DNA from 4 places in the Chryseomicrobium palamuruense genome. Region 1 is predicted to be linked to each of the others. Evidence: riboswitches for the same ligand, from Rfam matches in the RefSeq annotation. Region 1 holds a riboswitch; each other region holds the start of a gene.
What was found. A riboswitch is a leader RNA that binds a small molecule or an ion and turns the genes downstream of it on or off. The one in region 1 is predicted to bind S-adenosylmethionine.
Positions count from the first base shown of each region.

Region 2: it holds a riboswitch for S-adenosylmethionine, as region 1 does, so the genes downstream of both, mtnW (2,3-diketo-5-methylthiopentyl-1-phosphate enolase) here and metK (methionine adenosyltransferase) in region 1, are expected to answer to the same signal.
Region 3: it holds a riboswitch for S-adenosylmethionine, as region 1 does, so the genes downstream of both, metA (homoserine O-acetyltransferase MetA) here and metK (methionine adenosyltransferase) in region 1, are expected to answer to the same signal.
Region 4: it holds a riboswitch for S-adenosylmethionine, as region 1 does, so the genes downstream of both, ACFO0S_RS08620 (methionine ABC transporter ATP-binding protein) here and metK (methionine adenosyltransferase) in region 1, are expected to answer to the same signal.

Region 1 covers NZ_JBHSEF010000026.1:10,209-17,853, reverse strand. Annotated here, with positions in the region: gene mnmM (tRNA 5-(aminomethyl)-2-thiouridylate-methyltransferase MnmM) at 1-235, shown strand, start outside; gene ACFO0S_RS12450 (NAD-dependent malic enzyme) at 253-1,572, opposite strand; gene ACFO0S_RS12445 (alpha/beta fold hydrolase) at 1,642-2,430, opposite strand; gene ACFO0S_RS12440 (gamma carbonic anhydrase) at 2,504-3,016, shown strand; gene metK (methionine adenosyltransferase) at 3,182-4,378, opposite strand; SAM riboswitch class I at 4,603-4,725, opposite strand; gene pckA (phosphoenolpyruvate carboxykinase (ATP)) at 4,915-6,501, shown strand; gene ACFO0S_RS12425 (prolyl oligopeptidase family serine peptidase) at 6,537-7,645, opposite strand, start outside.
Region 2 covers NZ_JBHSEF010000024.1:63,909-71,553, reverse strand. Annotated here, with positions in the region: gene ACFO0S_RS11825 (2-hydroxy-3-keto-5-methylthiopentenyl-1-phosphate phosphatase) at 1-606, opposite strand, end outside; gene mtnW (2,3-diketo-5-methylthiopentyl-1-phosphate enolase) at 610-1,824, opposite strand; SAM riboswitch class I at 1,901-2,011, opposite strand; SAM riboswitch class I at 2,258-2,412, shown strand; gene mtnK (S-methyl-5-thioribose kinase) at 2,492-3,670, shown strand; gene mtnA (S-methyl-5-thioribose-1-phosphate isomerase) at 3,673-4,716, shown strand; gene ACFO0S_RS11805 (sugar ABC transporter substrate-binding protein) at 4,926-6,011, shown strand; gene ACFO0S_RS11800 (sugar ABC transporter ATP-binding protein) at 6,071-7,624, shown strand; gene ACFO0S_RS11795 (ABC transporter permease) at 7,548-7,645, shown strand, end outside.
Region 3 covers NZ_JBHSEF010000026.1:396,245-403,889, reverse strand. Annotated here, with positions in the region: gene ACFO0S_RS14415 (ABC-F family ATP-binding cassette domain-containing protein) at 1-38, opposite strand, end outside; gene msrA (peptide-methionine (S)-S-oxide reductase MsrA) at 93-608, opposite strand; gene ACFO0S_RS14405 (LCP family protein) at 718-1,641, shown strand; gene ACFO0S_RS14400 (AI-2E family transporter) at 1,705-2,856, shown strand; gene ACFO0S_RS14395 (hypothetical protein) at 2,859-3,242, shown strand; SAM riboswitch class I at 3,297-3,400, shown strand; gene metA (homoserine O-acetyltransferase MetA) at 3,461-4,378, shown strand; gene ACFO0S_RS14385 (aminoglycoside phosphotransferase family protein) at 4,375-5,238, shown strand; gene ACFO0S_RS14380 (permease) at 5,725-6,654, shown strand; gene ACFO0S_RS14375 (TIGR03943 family putative permease subunit) at 6,920-7,645, shown strand, end outside.
Region 4 covers NZ_JBHSEF010000022.1:43,452-51,096, forward strand. Annotated here, with positions in the region: gene ACFO0S_RS08590 (cysteine desulfurase) at 1-830, opposite strand, end outside; gene sufD (Fe-S cluster assembly protein SufD) at 830-2,137, opposite strand; gene sufC (Fe-S cluster assembly ATPase SufC) at 2,155-2,934, opposite strand; gene ACFO0S_RS08605 (hypothetical protein) at 3,162-3,359, opposite strand; gene ACFO0S_RS08610 (MetQ/NlpA family ABC transporter substrate-binding protein) at 3,494-4,321, opposite strand; gene ACFO0S_RS08615 (methionine ABC transporter permease) at 4,347-5,015, opposite strand; gene ACFO0S_RS08620 (methionine ABC transporter ATP-binding protein) at 5,008-6,033, opposite strand; SAM riboswitch class I at 6,150-6,254, opposite strand; gene ACFO0S_RS08625 (thioredoxin family protein) at 6,344-6,634, opposite strand; gene gcvH (glycine cleavage system protein GcvH) at 6,845-7,222, opposite strand; gene ACFO0S_RS08635 (arsenate reductase family protein) at 7,293-7,645, opposite strand, start outside.

The DNA of each region.
Region 1 (7,645 bases):
CTCAACGTGGACAGCCATCCTGGGGACACTCAATCTTCTCTTACCAGGCGGACGAACCGTTATTGTCCTTTATCATGGGCATGAAAGTGGAAAGCGTGAAAGAGAAAGGGTTTTACAACAGGTTGCTGATTTGCCACAGGAACAATTCCAAGTTCTTCATACAGCTTTTTTAAATCAACAAAACTCTCCCCCGGAGCTTGTTGTTATAGAAAAGAAAAAACAACCCGTTCGCTAGAATGGGTTGTTTTCATATTAAACATTCTTCTTTTCAAGCGTCGCTGCTTCTTCTACCGCACGAGAAACCACTAGGTGAAGTGCAGGATCCAGTGGCGTAGGAATCAATTCCCCTTTACGCGTGTGATTCACAATCGCTTCCGCTGCGGCAATTAACATCGGATACGTGATTTCTTTCGCTTCTGCATCTAGGGCTCCGCGGAAAATACCAGGGAATCCAACGACATTATTGACAGAGCGACCATCTGCTGCAAAAGCCGCCCCGGCTTTAATTGCTTCTGTAGGAAGAATTTCTGGATTCGGATTCGACAGCGCCAAAATAATTTGACCTTCTCGCACCATCTCCGGTTTAATCAACCCTTCCACTCCTGTAGTCGCAATGATGATATCACATTCTGCCATCATGTCTTCGAGGGAGTCTTTCGATTTTCCACCGTATTTATGCAAGCGTTCCATCGCATCCGGTTGACGGTCGATGCCAAACACATCTTTGACACCGTAAGCAAGAAGCATACGGACAATGGCTAAACCGGCTGCCCCAAGTCCAATTTGACCAACTACTGCTTTCGTCGGATCTACACCTGTTGCTTTACAAGCATTCAGTACGGCAGCCAGTGTCACGACAGCTGTTCCGTGTTGATCGTCGTGCATCACAGGAATCGGTAACTCCGCCTTCAACCGTTCTTCGATTTCAAAGCAGTGAGGAGAACCAATGTCTTCTAATAAGATGGCTCCGAATCCTTGGTAAATATGCTTAATCGTCTCGACAACTTCGTCTGGATCACTTGTATCAAGGAGAATCGGAATGCCACTTAGTCCTACAAAGTGATCAAGTAAGACGGCTTTTCCCTCCATGACAGGCATGCCCGCAACAGAACCAATATTCCCAAGTCCAAGAATCGCCGTCCCGTCAGTAACAATGGCGACTGATTTCCCAATTGAAGTGAAGTATTTTGCTTGTTCTGGATCTTTTTCAATCTCTAAACATACACTTGCTACTCCTGGTGTGTAGACACGCTGAAGATCTCCTAAAGAGCGTACGTCTAATGTGCTCTTCATCGCAATTTTTCCACCTTCATGGGCTTTCAACACATCATCCGTCACCGCATGAATACTAATACCATTTCCAATCGTTTCAATGTTCTGCACGACTTGCTGGAGATGGACCTCATCTTTACAGGTCACAGATATGTCACGAACAGTGGAAAGTGGACCACTCTTAATGGTCTTAATATCACCTATGTCGCCTTCTGCCGCTCCAATGGCTGATGTAACAAGCCCTAAATTTCCAGGTTTTGATGGGGTTTCTACTATAATATTACGAATTAAATGACGCATGCTTTGTCTCCTTCATGTTTTCAATTTTAAGAGTATATCATATACCACCAAAGAACTAAAGGTCTGACATCACAACATATAACCGATTCGCAAAACCATTAAATGCATAAAATCAATCGCGCTTTTCGCCAAGAATTCTCGGTCGGGTTCCTGATGAAGGTCATGTTTCATACCTGCCCATTCAGAATAATGCAGAGTTTTCATACGTTGTTGATTCACCCATGCCCTGACGGCTTTCACAGAGATCAATTCATCTTGACCAGCCACCTGCAGCCAAACGGGTGTTGACCACTCACTTGATGACTGTGCCATCTGCTTCATCCGCTCTGTCAATGCGCTATACCAGTCCGTCGTAACCACATCATGGACTAATTCATCCGTCTTATATTCTTCAACTAGTTCAGGTTGACTGACATACATTTCGGTTGGAATCTTATAATGCAGTTTTTGAGAAATAGTTAACTTCGCTAAGCGATTCGTCCACTTAGATGGTGTATGGTGCAATTCAAGCCAAGGACTGGTCAACAAGATACCCGCTATGGACTCTCTCGGTTTTCTCATATAATAAAGAATGGTAGTCGCCCCAAACCCATGGCCGGCCAGAAAGATGGGTAACTCCATTTTCGAAGCGTACTCAATGGCTCGTTCGATGTACAAATCATATTCACCAATGGATTCATTGTGCATCGTTTTGAGCTTCGTATTTTCTCCGTGACCAGGTAAGTCTCCCATGACCACGTGAAAATTATTTTCTCGGAAAGTCTCAATCAGCCATGCATACCGTCTGTGATGTTCAAAGACACTATGGACGAGTACGACGACGGCTTTAGGTTGGTGTGCGGCTTCCCATATCCACATGGCTACCCTCTCCTTTCGTATTCTGCTACACTTATTCTACTAGTATAGCAAGGGATGAGAAAGGAAGTCTGTTATGATCTATCCATTCGGTGAAAAAACTCCAAAAATCCACGATTCTGTATTTGTCGCAGATTTTACAACCATTACGGGGGACGTCGAAATTGGCGAAGGTTCCGCTGTCTTTTTTAATACCATCATTCGGGGAGATGTGAACGCTACTCGTATAGGAAAAAAAGTGAATATCCAAGACCTCTGTTGTTTGCATCAAAGTCCTCAGTTCCCGCTCGTGATTGAAGATGAAGTGACGGTTGGCCATCAAGTAACTTTACATAGCTGTACCATCCGGAAAGGTGCCTTGATTGGAATGGGCTCGATTATTTTAGATGGTGCAGTAATCGGGGAAGGCGCATTTATTGGGGCTGGCAGCCTCGTTCCTCAGGGTAAAGTGATTCCTCCTGGTATGATGGCGTATGGGCGTCCAGCGAAAGTTGTACGTGAAATCAATGATGAAGACCGCAAGGATATGGAGCGGATTGTGCGAGAGTATTATGAGAAGGGGCAGTATTATAAGGGATTACAGAAGTAACACTCGTGAATGTGCTTTATTCACTACTGATTTTGGGCAGTATCCAATTATTACTGAATTTAGATGCACTAGCCATACAGTCATTTCCACACTAGATGTGGCATAAGTATAATCTTAAGCAAAACAAAGCCCACTCGAAGCAAATTCGAGTGGGCTTCATCTATCTTATAGGCCTGCTTTCACTTTTAGCTCAGCAGCTTTGTCTGTTTTTTCCCATGGTACATCGATGTCTGTACGACCGAAGTGACCATAAGCAGCCGTTTGTTTGTAGATTGGACGGCGAAGGTCAAGCATCTTGATGATGCCAGCTGGACGTAAATCAAACAATTCACGAATCCAAGTAACCATGTCCGCTTCAAGTGCTTTGCCCGTCCCAAATGTATCCACAGAGATCGATACCGGTTGAGCTACACCAATTGCGTATGCAAGTTGGACTTCCACTTTATCCGCAAGGCCTGCCGCGACGATATTCTTCGCTACATAACGCGCAGCGTAAGCAGCCGAACGGTCAACTTTCGTTGCGTCCTTACCAGAGAAGGCACCGCCACCGTGACGCGCATATCCACCGTACGTATCGACGATGATTTTGCGTCCCGTTAGACCTGCATCTCCTTGTGGTCCACCAATTACGAAGCGGCCAGTTGGGTTGATGAAGTATTTCGTGTTGTCATCAATCCATTCAGCAGGAACAACAGCGTTAATGACGTGTTCTTTCAAGTCTGATTGGATTTGTTCAAGTGTCACTTCTGGTGCGTGTTGTGTGGAAATAACGATGGTATCCACGCGAACTGGTTTGCCGTTCTCATCGTATTCAACCGTTACTTGTGTCTTTCCGTCAGGACGTAAGTACTCAAGTGTATCGTTTTTACGTACTTCCGATAGACGACGAGACAATTTATGTGCCAAGCTGATAGGAAGTGGCATTAATTCTTCTGTTTCATTACATGCAAATCCGAACATTAGACCTTGGTCTCCGGCACCAATTGCTTCAATATCGGCATCCGTCATAGAACCTTCACGTGCTTCAAGTGCACGATCCACTCCTGCTGCGATGTCTACAGATTGCTCATCGATTGCTGTTAGGACAGCCGATGTATCTGCGTCAAAACCAAACTTTGCACGCGTATACCCAATTTCACGTACCGTTTCGCGAACGGTTTTTTGAATATCTACATAAGCAGATGTTGTAATTTCTCCTGCGACAAGTACAAGACCTGTTGTGACAGTAGTTTCACACGCGACGCGTGCATTCGGGTCTTCAGCCAAGATTGCGTCTAGGATAGCATCTGAGATTTGATCACAGATTTTATCCGGATGGCCTTCTGTTACTGATTCCGAAGTGAATAATCGACGTTGAGTCATGATATATTTCCTCCTTCTTGATCCTGCGGAATTGCTTCCGTGAATTGAACCGGTACTCATTCCCCATGGCAAGCCTAAAATACTTGAAGCTGTTTTGGAATTTTAGATGCAAAAACGTCTATGAAAGTCGTTTCTACAATGGTTGGCACATGGTTGAAGGCGTCCATAAATAATAAAATCCTTTCGCTCATCGTGAGGAAAGGATGATTTCTTTGCACCTTTCACTCTTATCAATCAGGGAAATCCCCTGTCTCAGGTTGGGCACCTTTCAATAAGTGTTGCTTTCTATCTTATTGAGGTTGCCGGGTTTCATAGGGCCTGACCCCTCCACCAGCTCGGGATAAGAGTATCCGTTCAATTTTTCATCATACGCATTCCTTTGTCGAAAGTCAACGAAAAACTGTGTGAAAAGCTGCACAAAAAAAGTCATTGACCCAGGGTCATTAGTGTAGACTATTTGGGTTAATGTGTTATACTAATTCACATATTAGCATTCCGTAGCTTCGGAAAATCTATTTAAGGATGGTACTTACCCTATGCAATCAATCGATACGAAAAGCGCAATCCAGTCTTTATTAAGTGGAGCCAACGTCCACACTCAACTTTCTGTAGCTGAGCTCGTCGAACAGGCAACTTCACGCGGAGAAGGCATGTTGACGTCTACTGGAGCTTTACGTGCGGAAACAGGAAAATACACAGGTCGTTCTCCTGAAGATAAATATATGGTCGATGAAGATATTTCTCGCGACAAAATTGATTGGGGTTCAGTGAACCGTCCAATCTCAAAAGACATATTTACGAACCTATATAAAAAAGTAACCGCATACTTACAAGAAAAAGAAGCGTTATTCGTATTTAAAGGATTTGCTGGTGCGGATAAAGACTCCCGTCTTCCAATCCAAGTGATTAACGAATATGCATGGCATAATCTTTTTGCTCATCAACTCTTCATTCGCCCGACTAAAGAGGAGCTTGCTTCACACGAAGCACAATTTACGATTGTGAGTGCACCAACTTTCAAAGCAGATCCTACTGTCGATGGTACGAATTCAGAGACCTTCATCATGGTGTCGATGGAAGAGCGTATCGTGTTAATCGGTGGAACGGAATATGCGGGTGAGATGAAGAAATCTATTTTTGGTATCATGAACTACTTGCTACCTGAACAAGGGATTCTTCCAATGCATTGTTCAGCAAACGTTGGAGAGGACGGCGACGTAGCCTTGTTCTTTGGCCTTTCTGGAACAGGAAAAACGACGTTATCTGCAGACAAGGGTCGTAAGCTGATTGGTGACGATGAGCATGGTTGGTCTGACACAGGCGTCTTCAATATGGAAGGCGGATGCTACGCAAAAACAATCAACTTAACACATGCGAATGAACCTGAAATCTATGAAGCCATCAAGTTTGGAACAGTATTGGAAAATGTAGTGGTAAATGCAGAAACTCGTGAAGCTGATTACGCAGACGATTCATTGACAGAAAATACGCGTGCTGCCTATCCAATCGATTACATCGAAAACATTATGGTTCCTTCTGTAGCAGGGCAACCAAAAACAATCGTCTTCTTAACAGCGGATGCGTTTGGCGTATTACCTCCAATCTCTAAATTAACGAAAGAACAAGCAATGTACCACTTCCTAAGTGGATTCACTTCGAAACTTGCGGGAACTGAGCGTGGCATTACAAGTCCACAACCTGTCTTCTCAACTTGCTTCGGTTCTCCATTCCTTCCCCTTCCTGCAACGGTTTATGCAGAGATGTTAGGAAAGAAAATTGATGAGCACGGTGCGAACGTCTACCTAGTCAATACAGGCTGGACAGGCGGAGAGTATGGAGTCGGTTCACGTATGAAACTATCCTACACACGTGCAATGGTGCGTGCAGCAATCGATGGAAAACTGGAAAACGTTGAAACAGAACAAGGTTCTGTATTTGGTGTAGCCATTCCTTTAGAAGTACCAGGAGTACCGAGCGAAGTATTGAATCCACGTAATGCATGGGCTGACAAAGAAGCATATGATAAGAAAGCAAAAGAACTTGCAGACAGCTTCCGTGAAAACTTCAAAAAATTCAACAATGTATCTGAGGACATTCTTTCTAAAGGTGGCCCAATCATCTAATTCAAAAAACCGTTCAGCAAACGCTGAACGGTTTTTTATTCTTGTCTTTTCATCCATTCAAGGGCTTCTCGAACAATTTGTCGATTGAGCGGATCTGGAACAAAGTGATGATGCTTTTGTAAATATTGTGTCTCTACCTGTTTCCCCTCTCGTTTTAGCCCTTCCTCTAAGAGAGTAGCGTGTTCAAATCCCACATTGGTATCTAATTCCCCATGAATAATCCGTACGGGACACGAAATCTGATGAAGCTGTGTGAGCACATCACGTGCTTCAAACGCTTCTTTGGCGGTATTTGGACTCCCCCCATAGATACGCTTCATCATTCGTCGCATATCAACACGTTCCTTATACGTCAAATAAATGGAGGATACACCACCCCATGTAACGAGAGATGTCACTTCTGGCCGTTTGACAGCCGTCCATAAAGCCATAATTCCTCCACGACTAAAGGCAAAAAGATGAATGGATTTCATTCCTAGAGTCTTGAGATAATCCACTGCTGCGTATGCATCTTGTCGATCCTCCCCGACAAATTCATCTTTCCCTTCTCCTCCGAATGAACCTCTATAATGAGGAGCAAACACCACAAAACCTTGGCTTGCGATTTGAGCTATTCGAGCCGCGCGTACTTTTCCAATCTGATTGATTCCACCGCGTAAATAAACAATCGAACGATTCGACTCTTCTCGAGGGCTCGCAAGCCACCCTTTGACGATGAAAGGACCAGAATAATAACTCACTTCTTCCAGTTTCACGTCCGGATGAGGACTTGGTATTCGGTGTTTGTGCACTTCGGGAAACAGTTGCTTTAACTTACTTACCATTGTCTCCATGCCTGCGTCCGTCATATAGAAGCTTTTATTTGGCTGATGTTCAATCTCCCGAATAGTTCGCCAGACACGACCTTTTGTTTCATGCTCTGCATGAAAAGGTCTTTCATCTAAATACTTTGCTAAAAAAACACGTTTTACAAATGGCGTCTCAGTTTCTACACGATATTCTGCAAAGAACTGAAGATCGGAAATTTCCACACCGGTCTCTTCGTACACTTCACGGAACGCTGCTTCCTCTGGCATCTCGTCTGCTTCTACTTTGCCACCGGGAAATTCAAATCCTCGCTCCTGGTGCTCCGTCAATAAAAACT
Region 2 (7,645 bases), on a different contig from region 1:
GGGCTGATAAGTGATGTCGAGTTCCTCACATTTTTTGATGAGAAAGTCGCGAGCGATGACCAGGTCTGCTTGTTTTGCCGCTTGCAGGTCGGTAATCGAATCACCGATGACAATGCTCGTTGCATCCTCTGCTAGCAACTTCCGAATAATCGACGGCTTGCAGCAACCGCACCCTTGGCTATCACATTGATCATCGCAACCGTGTGGGAAGTTAATGTGGATCGTGTCACCTGAAAAATCCGCTTCGTTGCAATAAATGCCTGCGAAAGGTCCGAACGGTTCGAGTAGTGGGTAGACAAAAAAGTCGATACCGCCACTGACAATGTAAAGCGGTATATTGTTTTGTTTTGTATAAGCCACAAATTCTTCGAAGCCTTCCCGAATCTCTGCCTGCTCGAGCACATAGGCGAGGACCTCATCTTTTTTGGACGATGGCAAGAGGGAGAACATCTGTTGAACACCTTCGCGAATGGAGATGGTTTGTGCGAGAATGTCGTCTTTAATGGGTTCCCAACCCGGTGGATCGAAATGCTTCATGATTGCGATTATGTTATCGTTTGTCGTGATGGTACCGTCAAAATCACAAAAGATGACTGGTTGCTTCATTATTTACCCCCATAATTCCAATGCTGTTTTTAATTCTGGTTGTTGTTCGCTGGCGTTTTCAAGAGTTTGATTCTTCAGGACTGCATCAACAGCCTGACGGAATGCTTTACCTCCCCCCGCTGCGCCGTCCGGATGTCCGTGGACTCCTCCGCCGGCGTTGATAATGCTATCGATTCCGAAATCGTTGACGAGAAGTGGCACGAGTCCAGGATGGATACCGGCGGATGGTACTGGAAACGCCTGTTTCAATAGACTTTCATTCGTTAATTGCTCGCCGAGTGCCAAAGCCGCTGTCTTCTCCATGGCAACACTGCCGTAGGGAGAGGGGAAGAGCGAAAAGTCAGCGCCGGCGTAACGCGTCAGCTTGCCAAGAGCCAGCGGAGCTGCGACACCGTAGAATGGGGAAGAAGTGAATGCCCCGCTGAAGGCGGGATGGGCCATGAGAGGCAACCCAATGTCATTGTCTTCCGCTAATTCTTGTAGCACATCAAGTCCATACGCATGAACATTGAATAGTAAAGCATCGGCGCCGAGTTCACGTGCCCTACGCGCTTTGTCCCGAAGCTGCGACGTGCGGCCCGACAGGTTGACTGCGTAGAGTGTGCGATGGCCGGTTTCAGCATAGACCTCTTGTAATACTGCTTTTGCCGCGGTAATGCGTTGTTCAAAAGGAGTCAACGGATTGTCGAACAGAATTTCGTCGTCCTTGACGAGATCGACGCCACCTAGTGCTTGCTGTCTTAATTGTGCTGTTAAATAATTGAGGTCGCGGCCAATGACACCTTTGAAGATGCTCATCACGAGTGGCCGGCCGTGGACATTCAGCAATCCGCGGATACCATCAATACCGAAACGCGGTCCCGGAAACTGTTTCAGTAGATCTTCTTCAAAGTCGAGGTCCAGCAATTTTACTTCACCGTCGAGAGACAACTTACCGAACACGGTGGTCAGGATCGCTGGAAAATCTGCTGAAAAATTCGCACTTGGATAGGAAACGGTGATGTGTGCTTTTATTTCATCCGGCTTGAGGGGGTGCGGAACTTCTGGGGATTCCTCCACTGACACCACTTCACCTTTATGCTTTTTCAATTGTTCCTGTTCAAGCAGCGGTAAATCAGTCCATGATCCGATCGTGAGTCCTAGCGCAATGCCTTCAGCTTTCTTTTCGAAAGACCCCGCTTTTCCGTATACCTGGTAGCTTGCTGTCAGTCTGCTCATGATGTGACACTCCTTTAATAAAATCTAGACATAAAAAAACCTCTTCAAATAAGAAGAGGTTAAGGGCATTAACGACTTCTTATTTCTCAGCCATTCATTTCTGGCTGCAAGAATTAGCACCGTGTTCATCACTGGACCGGTTGCCGGGCTTCGTAGGGCTTGTCCCTCCACCTGCTCTAAATAAGAATTGGATATTCGGTTTAGTCGATACAATAAAGTAATTCTGATTATTCCATGTATGAAGAATTCTGTCAATAAATAATTATGAGAAATTTTTTAGGAGTTGGGCCCAATACAAACGTCAAGTCGCTTGCTAATGAAGGTCCTCCATATGTCGAAACTCATATCAAAAAAATAAATAATTCCTATTGACAGTCAATTCTGACTCGTGATAGGATTCAAAACAGAACAACAACCACATACAATTTTAGTACTCTTATCAAGAGCTGGCAGAGGGACAATGGCCCGATGACGCCCAGCAACCGACCGTAATACCTTCGTGAGAAGGGGCGCTTTATGCGCCGGGATGAACATCCCGCAAGGCACGGTGCTAATTCCATCAGAAATTTGATTTCTGAAAGATAAGAGGCATGGAACCTCTTAATTCTACGCCTCTTTCTTTCGGGAAAGAGGCGTTTTTATTATTGGATTTGAGAGGAAGATGATTGTGACAACATCAGCAATTTCAACATATGAGCCTTTGACGGAAGAAACGGCCATCAAATTGGCGGCGAGACTTTTCCCAGAAGGCGCGATTCTTAAATGCCAGGAAATCGGCGATGGCAATTTGAATTATGTCTTTCGTGTAAGTGACTCGAAAAGCGATAAAGGGGTTATCATCAAACAGGCACTTCCCTACGCGAAAGTGGTGGGCGAAAGTTGGCCGCTGACATTAAAACGTGCAGCGATTGAAGCAGCGGCCCTGCGGAAGCATAGCGAGTTTGCAGCTGTCCTAGTACCGGAAGTATACGGCACGGATGAAACATTGGCCTATACAATTATGGAGGACCTTTCTCATCTGACAATTGCCCGAGAAGGCTTGATACAAGGGAAGAATTATCCGAATTTATCCGCACATATCGGTGAATATCTGGCTCAGACTTTATTCCATACGTCAGACTTTGCGTTGCATCCTTTTGAAAAGAAACGGCTGGTGGCGGAATTTTCCAACCCGGAACTGTGCAAAATCACGGAAGACTTGATTTTCACTGATCCATTCTTCGACCATGACACGAACAATTTCGAACCGGAGCTTCGACAAGTGGTTGAGGCGATATGGAGCAACAATGCCTTGAAGCTTGAAGCAGCGAAACTGAAGCGCAGCTTTGTGACGGAAGCGGAGGCACTGCTGCACGGCGACCTCCATACCGGCAGCATTTTTGCCGATGACAATCAAACTAAGGTCATCGATCCAGAATTCGCGTTTTACGGACCGATCGGCTTTGATGTCGGTTTGTTCATCGCTAACTTGATTGCTCAGGGCATTACGCGTAACGGCGAAGATCGAGAAGCAATCGTAGGACATGTTATAAATACGTGGGAAGTGTTTGAAGCGCGTTTCTCTCAGTTATGGCATAGCGATGGAATTGAAGACTTCAAAGATGTTCCTGGTTACTTGGAATCGGTGCTCGACAAAATTTTCCGGGATACACTCGGCTTTGCCGGCTGTGAGTTAATCCGCCGCACAATCGGTCTGGCGCATGTCAAAGATCTCGACGGCATCGAAGAAGCGGAACGGCGCATCCAATTCAAAAAACAAGCTCTCCAACTTGGGGAAACATTCATCATAAAACGCAGCGAGCTAACATCCATTCATGATGTGACAGCGCTGTTGGAGGAATTTTAAATATGGCGATTCCCTTATCGATTCAATGGATAAACGGCCAACTAATCATCCTGAATCAGCAGAAACTGCCGCACGAAACGGAATATATTACACTCAACACGATCGAAGATGCATTCGATGCCATCATTACCTTGAAAGTCCGCGGCGCGCCGGCCATCGGCATCACGGCAGCGTTCGGATTGGCACTTGCTGCACAAAGGCATGAGACGGAAACGCTAGAAGTTTTCCACCATTACGTGAAAAAAGATGCGATCTATCTTGGTTCATCACGTCCGACGGCAGTCAACCTTGTATGGGCTCTTAGCAGGCTGCAGCAATCAATTAACTCTGCGAAAACAGTTGAAGACGCTAAAGCTCAAATCCTGGCTGAAGCAATACGCATCCATGAAGAAGACGAACAAGCCTGCCGCAATATAGGCGGCTATGCGTTGGATTTATTGGAAGGGCGCACGAAAGTCCTGACAATTTGCAACGCCGGTTCCATTGCAACAGCGAAATACGGCACTGCGCTGGCACCGTTTCATCTGGGCAAGGAACTGGGTAGGGAGTTTGAAGTCTACGCCTGCGAAACTCGGCCGGTGTTTCAAGGGGCACGGCTGACGGTGTGGGAGCTGCAGCAGGCAGGCGTTGATGTGACGTTGATCACCGACAGCATGGCCGCTCACACCATTAGCGCAAAAGGTATCGAAGCCATTATCGTCGGCGCTGACCGCATTGCGGCAAACGGCGATACAGCAAATAAAATCGGGACTCTCAACTTGGCTATATTGGCTGCAGCTTACAACATTCCGTTTTATGTGGCTGCACCGGTATCCACGTTCGATTTGCAGATTCCGAACGGTAAAAACATTCCAATAGAAGAACGGTCGGCAGAGGAAATTACCTATGTCGCTGGCCAACCTATTGCGCCGAAGAACACAAAAGTCTTTAATCCGGCATTCGACGTAACGCCGGCCCACTACATCACTGCCATTATCACGGAAAAAGGCATCATCCATCCGGATTACGAGCGAAATATACAGGAATTGCTTGTCGCAGTTAAGTAAGGTTATATCATCAATATTCAGCAAAACAGCTTCACTTTATAAAACCTCGCCTGGGAGTCTTCGCTGTTTTGCTCCATATCTCCAGGGACTTCTCTCTGTGTCAGTACGGCATCGAACTAAGCGGGAGCTTTGTTCTTTGCGCTTTCATAGCGTCGAAGCTGTAGTAAGAGATTCACAAAAAATATAAGAAGCAAATAAGGAGAGAAATCATGAAAAAACAATCATTTTTAATCATAGTGGCATTATTGTTTATTAGTATTTTATTGGTGGCATGCCAACCAAAAGGGGAAACGGTAACAGAAGAAGAAACGGATGCAGGTGATAATGCGGCAACATCGGAACATGAGCTGGCGGGCAAGAACGTGGCGTTGATCCTGCAACAGAATTTGGGAACATTTTCAGCTCAGTACATAGCGGGCGTCGAAGAGCAGGCTGAGAAATTCGGCGGTAGCGTTACGGTTTTTAATGCCGAAGGAGATTTAGCTAAAATGGCTTCCAATCTGGACGCCGCCATTAACCAGGGAGCAGACGCTATCTTGATTGACCACGGCACGAAAGAGGCCTTAAACCAAGGTGTCGAAAAAGCAGTGGAACAAGGGATTCCGGTTGTGGCATTTGACGCGGGAGTCGACGTGGAAGGCGTGGTGTCGCTTGAACAGGGAGACCAGCTGATGGCGGAACTGACCTTGCAGAAATTGTCGGATGACTTCAACGGAGAAGCGAATATCGTGAAAATTTGGACGGCCGGCTATGCGCCGATGGAGCGCCGCCAAATCGCTTACGAGCAATTCTTAAAAGACAACCCGGGCATTAAAGAAGTGGCAGCTTTTGGTGCTGCAACACAAAATACAGCGCTTGATACGCAGGCACAGATGGAAGCGATTTTGAAACAATATCCAAACGAAGGCGACATTACAGCTGTTTGGGCAGCATGGGATGAATTCGCGAAAGGCGCAGTTCGTGCCATTGAACAAGCAGGACGCACTGACATTAAAGTTTATAGCATCGATATGAGCGATGAAGATCTACAGATGATTCAAAAAGACGGTAGCCCGTGGGTAGCTTCTGCAGCAGTGGATCCGACTGATATCGGGCGCATTCAAGTGCGTTACGCTTACCAATTGATCAACGGTGAAGAGCCTGAAGAAAGAGTGGTACTGGAGCCGGTCTTCATCGATGCGGCAGAACTTCCGGAAGAAACAGTGACAACAGAAACCTTGAGCGAATACGTTGAAGGATGGGGAGCAAGCGATCAAGGCTATACAGATGACTTGCGCGAATTGGAAGGGCAATAAAGACTTGGAGCCGTCCTCGGAATAGGGCGGCTCCTTCCGGTGAAAGGAAAGGTGCAGCGATGCAGCATTTATTGACCATGCAGGCAATCGGAAAGCGTTTCGGCCATGTTACTGCTTTGCAAGGAGGAGAACTAACTCTCACAAAAGGTGAGGTTCATGCTTTGCTCGGCGTCAACGGAGCCGGCAAAAGCACAATGATTAAAATCCTTTCAGGCGTTTACGGTCCGGACAGCGGTGAAATCCGGCTCGACGGCAACGTTGTTTCCTTACGGTCGCCGAAACAGGCAAAAGAGCATGGTATTTACTGCGTCTATCAGGAAGTGGACACGGCCATCGTAGCGGAACTGACAGTGGCGGAAAATATCCTCTTGGACAGTTTTGCATCTGGCGGCAGTTTTCTGCTGTCCAGGAAGAAAATAAACAAACAGGCGAAGGATACGTTAGCTAAACTGCAGATGGAAGAAATTTCGGTGACCCGAAAAGCGGGCACGCTCACTTTGGCGGAAAAGCAACTTGTGCTGATTGCCCGCGCTTTAGTCCATTCGGCGAAGATCATCATTTTCGATGAACCGACAGCGCCTTTGTCGCTTACGGAATCGGATAAATTGTTTTCGGTGATTCAGAAATTGAGTGCTGACGGCGTTGGCTGCATTTTTATTTCCCACCGGTTGCCGGAGATCTTTGACATCAGCCACCGGATTACAGTGATGCGCGAGGGGAAATGGGTGAACACTTTCGTGACGGAAGAGTCGTATGCCGAACAGATTATAGAAGCAATGCTGGGTGAAGCGTTGAGCCAGGAACTTGAGGACCATCCCCATCCGTTAGGCGAGAATTTGCTGGAAGTCAAAGGCTTATCGGACGGTGGAAAGCTTCGGGAGGTTTCATTAACCGTCAAAACGGGGGAAATCGTGGGTATTGTAGGATTCGTCGGCGCAGGCAAGACAGAACTGGCCAAAGCGCTGTTCGGCGCATCGGATAAAATCGTCGGAACCGTAGAGATTGCGGGTAAGAAAACGCGGCTCAAACATCCGGGCGATGCGATTCGGGCGGGGCTGGCGCTGATTCCCGAAGAACGCCGGAAAGAAGGGTTGTTTGTCTATGAGACACTACGGACCAACGCCTCGTTTCCGAATTTGCGGAAGTTTTCAACGGGACTGTTCATGAACAAAACATCCGAAACACAATTTGCAGAAGAAATCATCGGAAAATTAAAAATCAAAACCGATGACACGGAAACGCCGCTACTCCATTTGAGCGGAGGCAACCAGCAAAAAGTGGTCATCGGCAAATGGATGAGTCTAGACTCACTTCTTTATTTATTCGATGAACCGACAAAAGGCGTCGATATCGGCGCAAAGGTGGATATATTCAAGTTGATCCGGGAACTGGCCGGGAGCGGCAAAGGATGCCTTTATTTCTCCAGTGAAATCCATGAAGCAATCGGCATTTCTGATCGGATTCTGGTAATGTACGATGGTCAGATCGTGAAGGAATTATCACGTCAAGAAGCGACCCAGGAAAGGATACTATTCTATGCAAGCGGTGGAAAAGAAGAGCTTATCAAGACCGAAAAACTCAGCGAAAGAGAACACAGTTCAGTTTCTGTTTAAATATGGTGCGATTATCCTCCT
Region 3 (7,645 bases), 390 kb from region 1:
TCACCAAAACGTAAACTAACTTCACTTACTTGAATCATTTAATTTCCTCCTTAACACACAATCATTTCATTATACCATGAATGTGTAAAAAGTCACTTCCAGTTCGACTCAATAAATTCATCACGTCCCGATGCTTCTCGGTCTTTCTTGTAATATTCGGGCTCTTTTTTGTAAAAGTCTTGGTGATACTCTTCTGCTGTGTAGAATGTAGAGGCAGGGAGGATGCGTGTGACGATAGGTTGTGAGAACTTCCCACTGGATGCCAATTCGTTTTTTGCGGCAAGCGCTGTTTCTTCCTGTTCCTCTGTATAATAGAAAATCGCCGTACGGTACTGATCCCCACGGTCTTGGAACTGACCCTCATCATCTGTTGGGTCAATTTGCTGCCAGTAAATCTCGAGCAGCTGCTCATACGGGAAGAGAGTTGGGTCAAATTCAATTTCCACGACTTCTAGATGTCCCGTCGTTCCTGTCTTCACTTGCTCATACGTAGGGTTATCCACATGACCACCCATATATCCTGACGTCACTTTATGAATACCGTCGTACGAATCAAACGGTTTGACCATGCACCAGAAACAGCCACCAGCAAATGTTGCTTTTTCCATTTGTCTACCTCCTAAATGTTTTGCTTCAAAGATTTTATCACTTCTTGCAAAAGTATGAAACTACCAACGCTTGTTTTACGTTATGATAAGAATAGAAAGGGGTAAGTCTATGGAACAACGCACAGAATTACGAAGACGCCGAAAGAGAAGGTCACCAGTTAAAGCATTCTTCAAAGTGGGTCTCTTACTCGTCGTACTATTGATTGCTTACGGGATCTTTACGTTTTGGCAAGGTCTACAACTCGCAGATAATGAAGCGGCCAGAGAGCCTTTTAACGGAACACCATACGAATCAGGGAGAATGAATGTCTTGTTACTCGGTGTAGATAGTCGAGGCGAAGAACAGTCTCGAACGGATACAATGATGATTGCGTCATGGGATCCGGATACGAATGATGTACGACTCATCTCCTTGATGCGAGATATATATGCAACGATTCCGGGGTACCAGTCCTATAAATTAAACACTGCCTATTACCTTGGTGGTGCGGAACTGACGAAACAAACGGTTGAAGAGATGTTTGATGTCCCGATTCACCACTACGCACTTATCGATTTTACTAGTTTTGAAACGATGGTGGATGTCATCGCACCAGATGGCATTGAAGTCGATGTAGAAAAAGACATGTCTGAAAAAATTGGTGTCAGCCTTACAAAAGGCGTACACCGTCTGAATGGAAAAGAACTTCTCGGCTATGCACGATTCCGTGCCGATGAAGAAGGGGATTTCGGTCGTGTGGGCCGCCAACAGCTCGTTATTGAAGCACTCGGGAATGAACTGACAAACCCAATGAACTTCCACCGCCTCCCGAAATTTGCAGGGGCACTCAATGGATATGTCCAGACCGATGTGGGGGCATCAGAAAAAGTACGTTACTTGATCGATGCCATACTGGGTGGGAAAGTCGAGACTGAGCGTCTAACAATCCCTCAAGAAGGGGCGTACTGGTACAATTCCTATAACCATGCTGGCAGTGTGATTGAGCTCGATCAAGAAGCAGCTCGCACCGCCATTCACGACTTCTTACAGTAGGGGGAGTAGAAAGTGTTCGATGAGAAAAAACCAAGCTTTTTTGATACGCGTTTTATTCAATTTATGGGCGGAAAGAACACCATCTTTGCGCTCATTCTGATTGTGCTTGTCGGTCTTTCGATTTTTATCTTTGACCTTGTGTCTTTTGTCTTTAATCCACTGACTGTGTTTTTAGGGAATGTGGTCCTGCCGATTATTCTCGCGACAATCGTCTATTATTTACTTCGACCTGTACTCAGACTACTTGAAAGTTTGAAGATACCGCGTATATGGGGAATTCTCATTTTATTTATTGCGGTCATCGGGTTGGTTACGCTACTCGTGTTTTTAATATTCCCATTTTTGAAGACGCAGTCCATTCGTTTTGTGGAAAACTTCCCAGAAGATTTCCGTATACTTGTAAATAACATCACGGTATGGCTTCAAGGATCGATGTTCTCTGAATATTATGCGACGGTAGAAGAGGATTTTAATGAAATGATTCAAGACCTCCCAGCTCAGATTGGCGTGTTTTTCCAAGACACCTTTACACGTGTCGCTTCCGGAGTTACGTCCATCATCGGCGCGATCACAAGTTTTATTTTAGCTATTGTCACAGTTCCATTCATTGTCTTCTATCTACTGAAAGACGGGGAAAAATTGCCGCAATATGTGTTACGCCTGTTGCCACCACGCATGCGAGAAGAGACGGCAGATGTCTTTCAATCCATTGATAAACAAATCAGTTCGTATATCCAAGGGCAGCTTCTCGTGTCAGCAGCTATTGGAGTCATGGTATTTATTGGATTTAGCATCATCCAGATGCCGTATGCGCTACTTCTAGGGTCGATCGCAATGGTCACAAGCGTCGTTCCCTATCTTGGGCCGATTATCGCTATCACTCCAGCGGTTATCATCGCTCTTGTCATGTCTCCGTGGATGCTTTTGAAACTTGCTGCCGTGTGGACGGTTGTCCAGCTTGTGGAAGGGAAGTTTATCTCACCACAGATTATGGGAAAAACATTACATATCCATCCGATTACGATCATTTTTGTGTTGGTCACCTCAGGGGCCTTATTTGGAGTAGCTGGTGTTATTCTCGGAATCCCTGGATATGCTATAGTAAAAGTAATCGTTACCCACTTCTTCCATCTCTTTAAGATGCGCTATAATCGATATGAGCCGGTCGTGGATAACCATTACGAATATGTTTCCAAAACAAATAAGGTGGAGTAAGTATGAACAGTTTTGAGTCAAAAATTACCAAAGACAACATCACTATCGAAACCGTGGTCGACCATACGAATATCGAACACGGGATCAATCTCTCAGGTACTATTTATATTGAAGGGGTAGAGAGTGATGATGTATTAGAAACTCTTCGTCTTGTAGTTTGTAAGAAAAACACGAAAGAAATTTTGACGAAACAATCTTTTGAACTCGTTGGAACCGTTGCCTCAAAAGGGACACAGATGATTCCATTTGAAATTATTCCGGATGAACGTTGGCTACCGGCGGAAGGAGAAGAGGAAACTCATTTAACACTTCAAACCGTTGCCCTCTTTTTTGACGGAAGCAGCGAAGAAGATGAAAGCGAACTAATTTTTGATATTGAAGAATAGCTTGTCAGCTGTATTGTGAAGTGCTAAAATGACAGCAACATCTAAACTAAATACTTATTATCAAGAGAAGCTGAGGGACATGGCCCGAGGACGCTTCAGCAACCTCTGCCTAGCAGAAAGGTGCTCCCTCCATCAAGTGCTGACTTGGAAGATAATGCTTACCGACACTCTGCCCTTGTATGGGTCGAGTGTTTTTTATTTCAAAGGAGTGAAGAAGAATGCCCATCAATCTACCGAAAGATCTACCTGTTATTGAAAAATTAAAAGAAGAGAACATCTTTGTGATGGACTCGGACCGTGCCCATACCCAAGATATTCGTCCACTGGAAGTCTTGATTGTCAATTTAATGCCCGAAAAAGAAAAGACCGAGCACCAGTTGCTTCGTCTGCTCGGGAATACACCTTTACAGACCAATGTGACTTTTCTACGTATGACAAGCTACCAGCCGAAAAATGTAAGTAGCAGTCACCTGGAGCAGTTTTATGCTGTATTTGAGGAAATCCAGGACCGTCGTTTTGACGGCATGATCATCACCGGGGCGCCAGTCGAGCAGATGTCTTTTGAAGAAGTAGACTACTGGCCGGAAATCGTCACCTTGTTATTTTGGGCAAAAACACATGTAACGTCTACATTATCGATTTGCTGGGGTGCTCAGGCAGTTCTTTATCATGAGTTCGGTATTGATAAAGAGGCACTTCCTCAGAAATGTTCAGGTGTTTACCCGCATCAATTATTGACACCACATAGTCCACTCGTAAGAGGGTTTAACGATACGTTTTTAGCTCCACATTCACGTCATACAACAGTCGGGTATGACAAGATTTTGAAGCAGCCAGAACTTGAAACTGTGGCGGTTTCAGATGAAGCGGGTGTGTTTTTGATCCAGTCGAAGGATCAGCGTCATATAATGGCGACAGGTCACTTGGAATATGATGCGACGACACTTCGAGATGAATATGAGCGAGATGTGGCAAAAGGAATTCCTTGTTCCGTACCGGAGAACTATTTCCCTGAAGATAACCCGAAGAATGTTCCACAAAACACATGGAGGGCGCATACGCATCTGTTGTTTTCGAACTGGTTAAACTACTATGTATACCAGCAGACCCCATTTGAATGGAGCAGTACTAAATGAATTTTAACGAGAGAATTAAAGCGGCTTTTGGAGAACGAGGGGAGAGGTGGCTCGAAACTTTACCGGAACGCATTCAAAAGATAACAGCAGTTGAAGGAATAAGCTCTGTCCAGCCTTTCACTAATTTGTCCTATAATTACGTAGCAAGAGCTTTAAGAAGCGATGAATCTGTCGTCTTAAAAATCGGACTTCCTGGATATGATTTCAACAATGAGATACTCGCGCTACAAACATTCCCTAAAGACGCAATTGCATCTTTAGTATCTGCCAACTCGATTGAAGGCTACTATATTATGGAGAGTATTTCACCTGGAGAGCCTTTGAATGTCAAATTCTCCGACACGAGAACAAACGTTCGAATATTTGTAGAACAGTGGGGGAGGTTGCATCAAACGTCTTCACTACAAGAGAAACAGACTACTCATGAATTGCCACACATTAATGTATGGTTTGAGGTGTTAATGAATAAAACTGATCACGTTCCTACAAATTGGTTGGATACAGCACGTGCCGCACAGCAAAGATTAAACCAACTAAATCAAGACACGATTTTACATGGTGATATGCATCATGAAAATATATTATGGGATGAAACGCGGGGATTTACTATCATTGATCCAAAAGGCGTCATAGGTCATGCATATTATGATTGTGTTCAGTTTTTATTTAACAAAAATGAATCCGTTGAAGAATTTGCTGAAAAAGTGAAGTTACTCTCTGACGAGTATAATTTTGATCAGCAAGAACTACTGGATGCGATAAAAGCTTTAGGAATGGTGTATCTGCTATGGGCTTATGAAGATAAAGATCCAGAAGCGAAAGAAAGGTATAACATGATGAAGTGGGTTATGGGTAACTAACACACCTGATGAAGGAAGGGACAAGAGATTTAAAAATTTGTTCGATTTATCCATATTAACCGTATACCAAGATATAATATCCTACGAAACAATGCCAAAAAAATACACCCTAATTGTTAGATACAAACAACAATTAGGGTGTATTTTTTTGGATTAATTTACGAATGAAGAATTATCAACGATTAAGACAAAATTAATTAAGATACGTTAGATACAATGACAGCCGTATACACGAACAGACTTTCAATCTATTCATCTCTTTAATATTCTATAAAAGTTTTGACAAACTAAATAATAGAGAGGAATACATCTACATATAGTAATAAAGTGCAATATTTGAAAGTGTGTGATTAAAATGATTTACGTTTCATTCAAGTTTGAATAGACAACATCGTAAAAAATTTTAAGAGAGTGAGGATTTCACAATTGCAATATAGTCAGAATCGGTCCAATAATTTCATCCTGATATTTCTGCTACTTTTCGCCATCAGCTTCGTTACTGTAAGTCCCGCTTTTGGTTCTAATGAATTTAGCTTTTCTACTTTTCAACAATTAAATACGATTTTTCTTAGTATATTGATTGAGGCAATTCCTTTTGTATTAATAGGTGTTTTAATTGCAGGTTTTATTCAAATCTTTATTACAGAAGAACACATTCGGGCAAGACTACCAAAAAATAAAGTGCAGGCTGTTTTCATGAGTTGTGTGGTCGGTGCATTATTCCCTGCCTGTGAATGCGGAATTGTACCAATTGTTCGTCGATTAATAGAGAAAGGCGTGCCTTTATATGCAGGAGTTGGATTTCTATTAACGGGACCTCTTATCAATCCAATAGTTATTTTATCAACCTATATGGCATTTGGAAACGATATGAAGATGGCTTTATTACGAATGGGTGTTGGATTTGTCGCAGCTTTAACCATTGCGTTAGTAATCAGCTATTTATTCAAATCAAATCAACTCAAACAAAAAGAACGCTCATTATCTCAAGTGAAAACAAAACAACTACCTCTTTTTCAAAGAGTGAAAGGGATGCTTGAGCATTCCATCGATGAATTTTTTGATATGAGTAAATATCTTATTATAGGTGCATTTGTAGCAGCTGCTTTGCAAACATATGTATCTGCACAAACCCTTTTACTGTTTGGGGATGGTGTGTATCAATCGATGATTGTAATGATGGCGATGGCATTCTTCTTATCCTTATGTTCAGAAGCAGATGCTTTCATTGGAGCTTCATTTAAAAATATTTTTCCTTCGTCTTCCATTCTTGCGTTTTTAGTTTATGGCCCAATGATTGACTTGAAAAATACAATTATGTTGTTAAATGTCTTCAAAGCAAAGTTCGTTTTTATATTATTTATTCTCATCACATTGATTGTATTTTTATTTGTTAGTCTTGTTAGTGGCATATAAGAAATGTAGTTATTGGCAATTAAAGTTATGCAATATCTTGTGAATAAAACTAGCTTTATACTGAGAGTGGTCATGATAGGCTAGCTATGCCAAGCAAGCATATTGGTTGCTCTCTTGCCTGGTTTCATGACCAAGGAGGCTCAGTGTAAAGCGTCAACAGGAATGTATAAAAATACGATTAGGAGAGTTTTCTTAATTGCCATTTCATGCAAAAGTTAACTGCCAAATACAGTTAGTCTGACTAACTTCATAGAGGGAGTATAAAATGCAGTTTCACTTACATCAATTCTTAAAAGCGTTGATCTTAGGCTTATTTGCTTTGTTTTTTATTATGTTGCATACCACGGGGGATATCACTAAATATATCAACCCTAAATATGATTATATTAGTAAAATTGCGGCAAGTATTTTTATCATCTTGTTTCTAATACAACTTTTCCGTATATTGCAGAAGAAACAGCGTCATCACCATATTTGTTCGTCAGGATGCGACCACGACCATAATCATGGGAATGGACATTTAAATTTAGCTAGAATTATTGGGTTATGTGTTATGGTATTTCCATTAGTCACAGGGTTTGCTTTTGGTCCAGCTACACTTAATTCGAGCATTGCAGCTAATAAAGGGGCTTTTTTTTCAAAAGTTGACCAAAGTAATGACAATACAAATGATAACCAGTCTTTAACGGAAAATGCAGAATCATTAGCTGAAAAGGAGAATATCGATATTTACGCTGATGAAAACATTCCATTGCCTAATAACAATATTCTGACGGACGATGAATACAAGGAAAAGCTAAAGACGTTAGAGTCAGGTACGATTCAAATGAGTGAGGATATGTTTAGCTCTTTTTATGGAGCCATTAACGAAACTCCAGCTAACTACAATGGAAGATCAATCAAGATAAGTGGCTTTGTTTTTAGAGATGAAGGGTTCAATTCCAATCAGCTTGTTGTATCTCGTTTTATGATAACCCATTGTATAGCAGAC
Region 4 (7,645 bases), on a different contig from region 1:
ATGATAGGAGTGCCCCCTTCAAATTTCCAAGGAAGCTCTTTCCACGTAGAGTCATGGAGACCAACAAAATCAATCATTTCTCCACCAAATTCAACTGGCTCCATCTTCTCAAGATGGTGCTCTTTTCCATACATGACACCAATTCCTGTAGGACCACACATTTTATGTCCTGAGAATGCGTAGAAATCACAATCGAGCTGCTGCACATCTACTTTCATATGAGGAGCAGCCTGCGCTCCGTCTACAACCATGACGGCACCATTTTCATGAGCGATTTGCGTGATTTCTTGAATAGGGTTCATGACACCGAGAACGTTCGAAACGTGCATTACGGAGACAATTTTTGTCTTGTCCGTCACCACTTTTCGTACATTTTCAAGAGAAATCGTTCCATCCTCTTCAAGTTCAATGTATTTAAGTGTAGCGTTCTTACGCTTAGCAAGTTGCTGCCACGGAATAATATTTGAATGGTGTTCCATATAGGTGATGACAATTTCATCCCCTTCAGAAACATTCGCATCGCCATAACTTGCAGCAATCGTATTAATAGCTGTTGTCGTCCCACGTACAAAGACAATTTCCTTTGTCGAGTTCGCATTAATAAAGCCACGAACTTTTTCACGTGCGCCTTCATAGCTTTCCGTTGCACGATTTCCAAGTGTATGAACTCCACGGTGTACATTCGAGTTATCGAATTCGTAATACGCTTTTAAAGCATCAATGACCGACTGCGGTTTCTGCGAAGTGGCTCCACTATCTAAGTAGACAAGGGGATGACCATTCACTTCTTGATTTAAAATGGGAAAACTGCTTCGAATATCTGTATTCATTAGCGCACTTTCCTTTCAATGACCTCCGTCAGCTGCTTCTTCACACCTTCAACCGGAAGTGCACGTACTACAGGCGCTAAAAATCCATGAATGATTAAGCGCTCTGCTTCTTTCTTTGAAATCCCGCGACTCATCAAGTAGTACATTTGCATAGGGTCTACGCGACCAACAGAAGCTGCGTGACCTGCTGTAACATCGTCTTCATCAATTAAGAGAATTGGGTTTGCATCTCCACGAGCTTTTTCAGATAGCATCAAGACGCGTGATTCTTGTTCAGCGTTTGATTTCGAAGCACCGTGTTCGATTTTTCCAATTCCGTTGAAAATAGAAGAAGCGGAATCTTTCATGACACCGTGTTTCAGAATTTGACCTTCTGAATGCTTACCCCAGTGAATGACTTTCGTCGTAAAGTTTTGCTTCTGGTCGCCTCGACCGACAACCACTGTTTTCACATGTCCTTCTGAGTTGTCACCAACCAAGTGAGTCACATTTTCAAAAATCGTGTTGCTGTCATTCATCATGCCTAATGCCCACTCTATCACTGCATCACGGTCCGCAATTCCACGACGGTTCACATACGCTGTGTAACCTTTTGCAAGAACATCTACTGCACCATAGGTAATTTTAGCGTTGTCTTTCGCTAGAACTTCAGAAATAATGTTCGCTTGACCTGTCGCCGTTTCAAATGTTGATAAGTAGTTTTCGACATATGTCAATTTTGTATTCGCTTCAGCTACTACAAGTGTGTGATTGAAAAGAGATACATCTTCTTGATCTTGTACATAGATAACTTGAACAACTTCATTCACTTCTACACCTTGGGGAACATAGATAAATGCGCCACCGTTAACAAGTGCTGCATGGTACGCTGTTAATTTATGCTCATCGACTTTTACAGCATCTGTCATGAAATACTTCTTCACAAGGTCTGCATGCTCACGAATCGCTGTGTGAAGATCCGTTACAATGACACCTTTTTCTTGAAGTTCCGGAGAAATCGAAGAAAATGCAGGTGTATTGTTACGCTGAATATAAAGTGTTTTTTGATTATCTGAATCAATTAATGACTGAATTTCTGCAGGAAGTGCATCAAGCGATGCATATGCTTCACTTTCGATAGTATGGAGTGGAAAGCTTAAGAAATCCCAGCTTGTGATATTTGTTTTATCCGGTTCAGGCATTGGCAGTTCCGCTGCTTTCGCAAGAGCGTCTAAGCGGAAATCTGTCATCCATCCCGGTTCTTGCATTTTTTCAGAGTAAGTACGGATATCTTGCTCTGTTACCGCTAAAATCGTTTCAACCGTCATGCTGACTGTCTCCTCTCTTATGCTTCTTGCCCAACAGTTTCGTCTTCAATCCCAAGTTCCTCTTTAATCCAGTCGTACCCTTGTGCTTCTAGTTTATGTGCAAGCTCAGGACCACCGGATTTAACCACGCGACCTTGCATCATCACGTGAACGTGATCTGGCGTGATGTAGTTTAATAGGCGTTGGTAGTGAGTGATGATTAAGCTACCGAAACCTTCTCCGCGCATTTCGTTAATTCCTTTAGAAACAACTTTAAGAGCATCGATATCTAAACCAGAATCGATTTCATCTAAAATAGCAAATGATGGTTTGATCATCATCAGTTGAAGAATTTCATTACGTTTCTTTTCTCCACCTGAGAACCCTTCGTTTAAGTAACGTTGTGCCATATCTTGATCCATTTCTAAGAAGTCCATTTTGCTATCCATTTCACGGATAAATTTCATAAGTGAAATTTCATCGCCTTCTTCACGTCGTGCATTGATGGATGAACGTAAGAAATCTGCATTTGTTACCCCAGTGATTTCACTTGGGTATTGCATCGCTAAGAAAAGACCCGCTTTCGCACGTTCGTCTACTTCCATTTCAAGTACATCTTCGCCGTCTAATGTAACAGTTCCAGATGTCACTTCATATTTCGGGTGACCCATAATTGCCGAAGCAAGTGTTGATTTACCAGTACCATTAGGTCCCATGACCGCGTGGATTTCACCTGTATTAAGTGTTAAATTCACACCTTTTAAAATTTCTTTGCCGTCGATGGAGACGTGCAAATCTTGAATAACCAATGTTGACATTGTATACCCTCCATATCTTCAACTTTGAACGGAATGAACCCATTCTAAATTATTATCATTCTAATCTTACCGCAGAAACAGAGTCACTGCAAATCATTTAAATCCTTATGAATCCTGCATTTTCTCATTTTCAATTACAACTCTCTAATTGAGAATTAATATCAGCAATAAGATAGAAAGAAGCCTGTAGAATCAACATTCTACAGGCTTGTTAGACATTTTATTTATTATCCTCTGTGGGCTTGTGCACCGATTTGAGCTGCGATTCGCATGCTTTTTTCGTGGTCACGCTGGCGGCGTTGTTCCACTTTCATACGTAAATCTTCGCTTTGTCTCATTTCATCATAACCGAAACCGTGTGCATCACGAAAAGCTAAGTTCATTTTTTCCGTGTAAGGCTGTCCTTCTGGTTTGATAAGAATCATTCCCTTCAGTTAGTATCTTACGTTACTTAGTGTATACCCACTGAAACTCGAATGAAACTGATAAATGGAAATTTGGCCCTTTTGTCATAGTATAAAAAAAGCTGCCTTGCACGGGGCAAGACAGCTTCATTACCTTATTCAGTTACTGGAACGACAGATCCGCCCCACTCTTCTAAAATGAAGTTTTGGATTTCATCTGAGCGAAGAGCTTCTACTAAAGCTTTAATTGCATCGTTTTCCTCGTCACCTGCATTAACTGCAATAACGTTCACGTATGGTGAGTTTGAATCTTCAATCGCAATTGAATCTTCAATTGGGTTTAACCCGGCATCAAGTGCATAGTTTGAGTTGATTAATACTGCATCACCTTCTTCTTGTTCATACATTTGAACAAGAAGTGCCGCTTCGTAGTTTGGATCGAAGTTTAAATTCTTAGGATTTTCAACAACGTCTTCAATTGTTGCTGCTGTTTTTTCAACACCTTCTGCAAGTGTAATTAATCCTGCTTGTTCCAACATAGAAAGCACGCGACCATGATCTGGTACAGCGTTACTCATTAAGATTGTTGCTCCATCTGGAAGTTCATCTATAGAATCAAACTTTTTAGAATATAAACCGATTGGTTCAATGTGGATTCCACCTGCATTGACAAAATCATAGCCGAATTCACTGATTTGAGCCTCTAGGTAAGGAATGTGTTGGAAGTAGTTCGCATCTAAGTCGCCGCTATCTAAATCTTGGTTAGGTAATACATAATCTTGGTAAGCTTCAATCACAAGTTCAATTCCCTGTTCTTCTAAAATAGGTTGAACTTGCTCTAAAATTTCAGCATGAGGTACGTTAGAAGCACCCACTGTTAGTGTTGTGTTCTCTCCCTCAGCTCCTGAACCGCCTTCTGATCCACATGCTGCTAAAGTTAAAATTCCTGCTCCAAGTACCAATCCTGTTGCTAATTTTTTCATAAGTAAACTCTCCTCTGTTCTCTTGTTATCGTTTATCTAAGCGGTTTGTGATCCAGTCGCCTAGCCACTGAATGATAAATACAATGAGTAAAATAATGATGGTTGCGACAATCATGACATCAGTCTGATTACGCTGGAACCCATCCAAGAAAGCAAGTGTACCTAGTCCGCCCGCTCCAATGACACCTGCCATAGCTGTGTATCCAACAAGGGCAATCGATGTGACTGTAATACCAGAGACAATAGCCGGCATCGATTCGGGAAGGAGAACTTTGCGAATGATCGTCCATGTCGTAGCTCCCATAGACTTCGCAGCTTCAAGAACACCTTTGTCAATTTCTTTTAATGCAATTAAAACCATGCGTGCGTAGAATGGTGCAGCTCCAATAATCAGAGCAGGAAATGCAGCATTGGGTCCTCGAATTGAACCGAGTAAAAATTTAGTAAATGGAATTAATAAGATGATCAAAATAATAAACGGGATAGACCGGAAAATGTTGACGAGTGCGCCGGTCAACCAGTTCGCCATTTTATTTGACCATACCTGATGAGGACTTGTTAGAAAGAGTATAAGTCCGATGGCTAAGCCAAAAACAAATGTTAACAATGTAGAAATAGCTGTCATATAGAGCGTTTCGTAAGTTGCTTCCCACATCTTTGGCCAGTCCACATTTGGAAAGAGATTCTCAATCATGGTGTATGACCTCCGATTGTACTTTTTGCGCATGGAGGAAACTTAACGCTTCATCAATAGATAATGCGTCACCATCAATGTGTAGCAGTAATGTTCCTAGTGCGCCATTTTGAGTTTGTGTAATATTCCCTTGAACAATGGTCACTTCCAGTTCATATTGCTTGATTAAGCGTGCAATGAGTGGTTGATCGGTTTGATCGCCAACAAATGTTAAGCGGATCAACTTGCCATTCGGGTACATGTCTAAGAAGTGATCGACCGTATCTGAGTAGTGAGCACCATCAGAAATTTGTGAAACGAATCGTTTCGTAATCGCCTTTTGGGGGTTTTTAAAGACGTCGATGACTTTCCCTTCTTCGACGACTACACCATTTTCCATCACAGCGACGCGGTGACAAATCTTTTGGATGACGTGCATCTCGTGGGTAATCAGAACAATGGTTAATCCCAGTTGTTTGTTGATTGTTACGAGCAAGTCCAGTATTTGGTCTGTCGTTTCAGGATCGAGTGCAGAAGTGGCTTCATCACATAGTAACACTTCCGGTCGATTGGCAAGCGCTCGTGCAATACCGACACGTTGTTTTTGCCCTCCAGATAGCTGAGAAGGATACGCTTTTTCGCGGCCTTCAAGACCAACCAGTGCAACGAGCTCTTTTACTCGTGTATCGCGTTCTTCTTTGGAAACACCTGCAATCTCAAGAGGAAACGCAATGTTTTCTTCAACGGTACGCGACCACAGCAAGTTGAAATGTTGAAAGATCATACTCACTTTTTGCCGGAACTGTCTCATTTGTTTGGAAGACAGGTTCGATACTTCTTTTCCATTGACTTGAATGGAACCCGCTGTCGGACGCTCTAGTCCATTAAGTAAGCGGATAAGAGAACTCTTTCCTGCGCCACTGTAACCGATAATCCCATAAATTTCACTCTCTTGAATAGAGAGTGATACATTGTCAACAGCGACTACATGGCCAGTTGACGTTGTATATTTTTTAAAGACATCTTGTAATTGAATCATATGCGCGCCGCCTCCTTTCCTTGTTATTATCGGGTGTCTGGATTCAGCTAATATGCAAAAAGACCCTTTCTGCGCAAAGACAGAAAGGGTCATCGTTTATTCAACGTATATCCATTCTCTCATCTTCCAAAGCGCTAGCTTTGCGTGACTTGGCACCATTTCACTTTCGTGACGGTTGCCGGGCTTCATCGGGCACTTCCCTCCACCTCTCTATATAAGAGCGACGCATATTCAATTAGTATTATTGTCAGTAATCGAATAGTACCACAGCCGTTTTTATGCGTCAACTATTTTTTATCACAGAAATTTATTATGTTTCATTCATTTGTTCTAGTAGATATGGCACAGACTGAAATGCATATATTTTTAAGTACTCTCCTTGATCATTTCTAAGTAATAAACAAGGTACACTTTCTATTTGCTCTTCATGCATGAGCTCCGGCGCATAGTTGGCATTCAATTGCGGGATAGGCTGTTGAAGGACTTCTTCACATACCGTAAGCATCTTAGATGCGACTTGGCATGTTCCGCACATCGGCGTATAAATATAAAGCCATTTCATTTGCTCTTGTTTCCAGTCGGCATAGGTTGTTTCAATCACGATTTTCTCCACCTTTACTTGATTTAAAGTAGCAAATCACTGCGAGGATGACAAGGGAAATGCTTTCGTGAGATGGGACAGGTGGGAGGTTTGGTGTAGGAACGGCTCGTTAGTTGCGGTAACAGCCATATTGGTGCGGAAATCATCGCCATTGACGCGGAAACCGTCCTTAACCAGAAAAAAGCCCGCCAACTGGCGGGCCACACAGTATTAGTTAATGAATTCTTCGTACTGCTCAGCAGACAATAATGCATCGGACTCTCCAGCATCTGAAGGTTCTACTTTAATCATCCATGCATTTTCATAAGGAGATTCGTTGACGAATTCCGGATTGTCTTCTAATGATTCATTGACTTCCACCACTTTACCGCTAATTGGCGCATAAAGCTCAGAAACCGTTTTAACAGACTCTACGCTTCCAAAAGCGTCGCCTGCTTTAATTTCGTCGCCTACAGCTGGTAGTTCAACGAATACGATGTCACCTAACTCAGATTGAGCAAAATCTGTAATTCCGATTGTCGCTGTACCGTCTTCTTGCTTTACCCACTCATGGTCTTTAGAATAACGAAGTTCTTTAGGGATACTCATCATTAATCTCCTCTCGACATCTGCAATTTTCTCTTTAATAGTGACACAATTCAATCATTTCGACAAGCTCTTATTTTTGCCACACAGCCTCAAAATCCGCTTCCTTAAAGCCGACAGTCACTTTTTCGCCATCGGTAGTGAACGGACGCTTGATGAGCATCCCATCAGAAGTTAACACATCTAGTTTTTCCTCATGTGACATGTTAGAAAGCTTATCTTTCAAACCAAGTTCACGGTATTTCTGACCACTTGTATTAAACAATTTTTTCAATTCCAGTCCGTGCTTTTCTGCCATCTCTTTTACTAATTCACGGTTTGGGGGGTCTTCTACGATGTGATGGTATGTATAATCAATCCCTTGGTCTTTCATCCACTTTTCCGCCTTTTTACATGTTGTACATTTCGGATAGCCATACATATCAA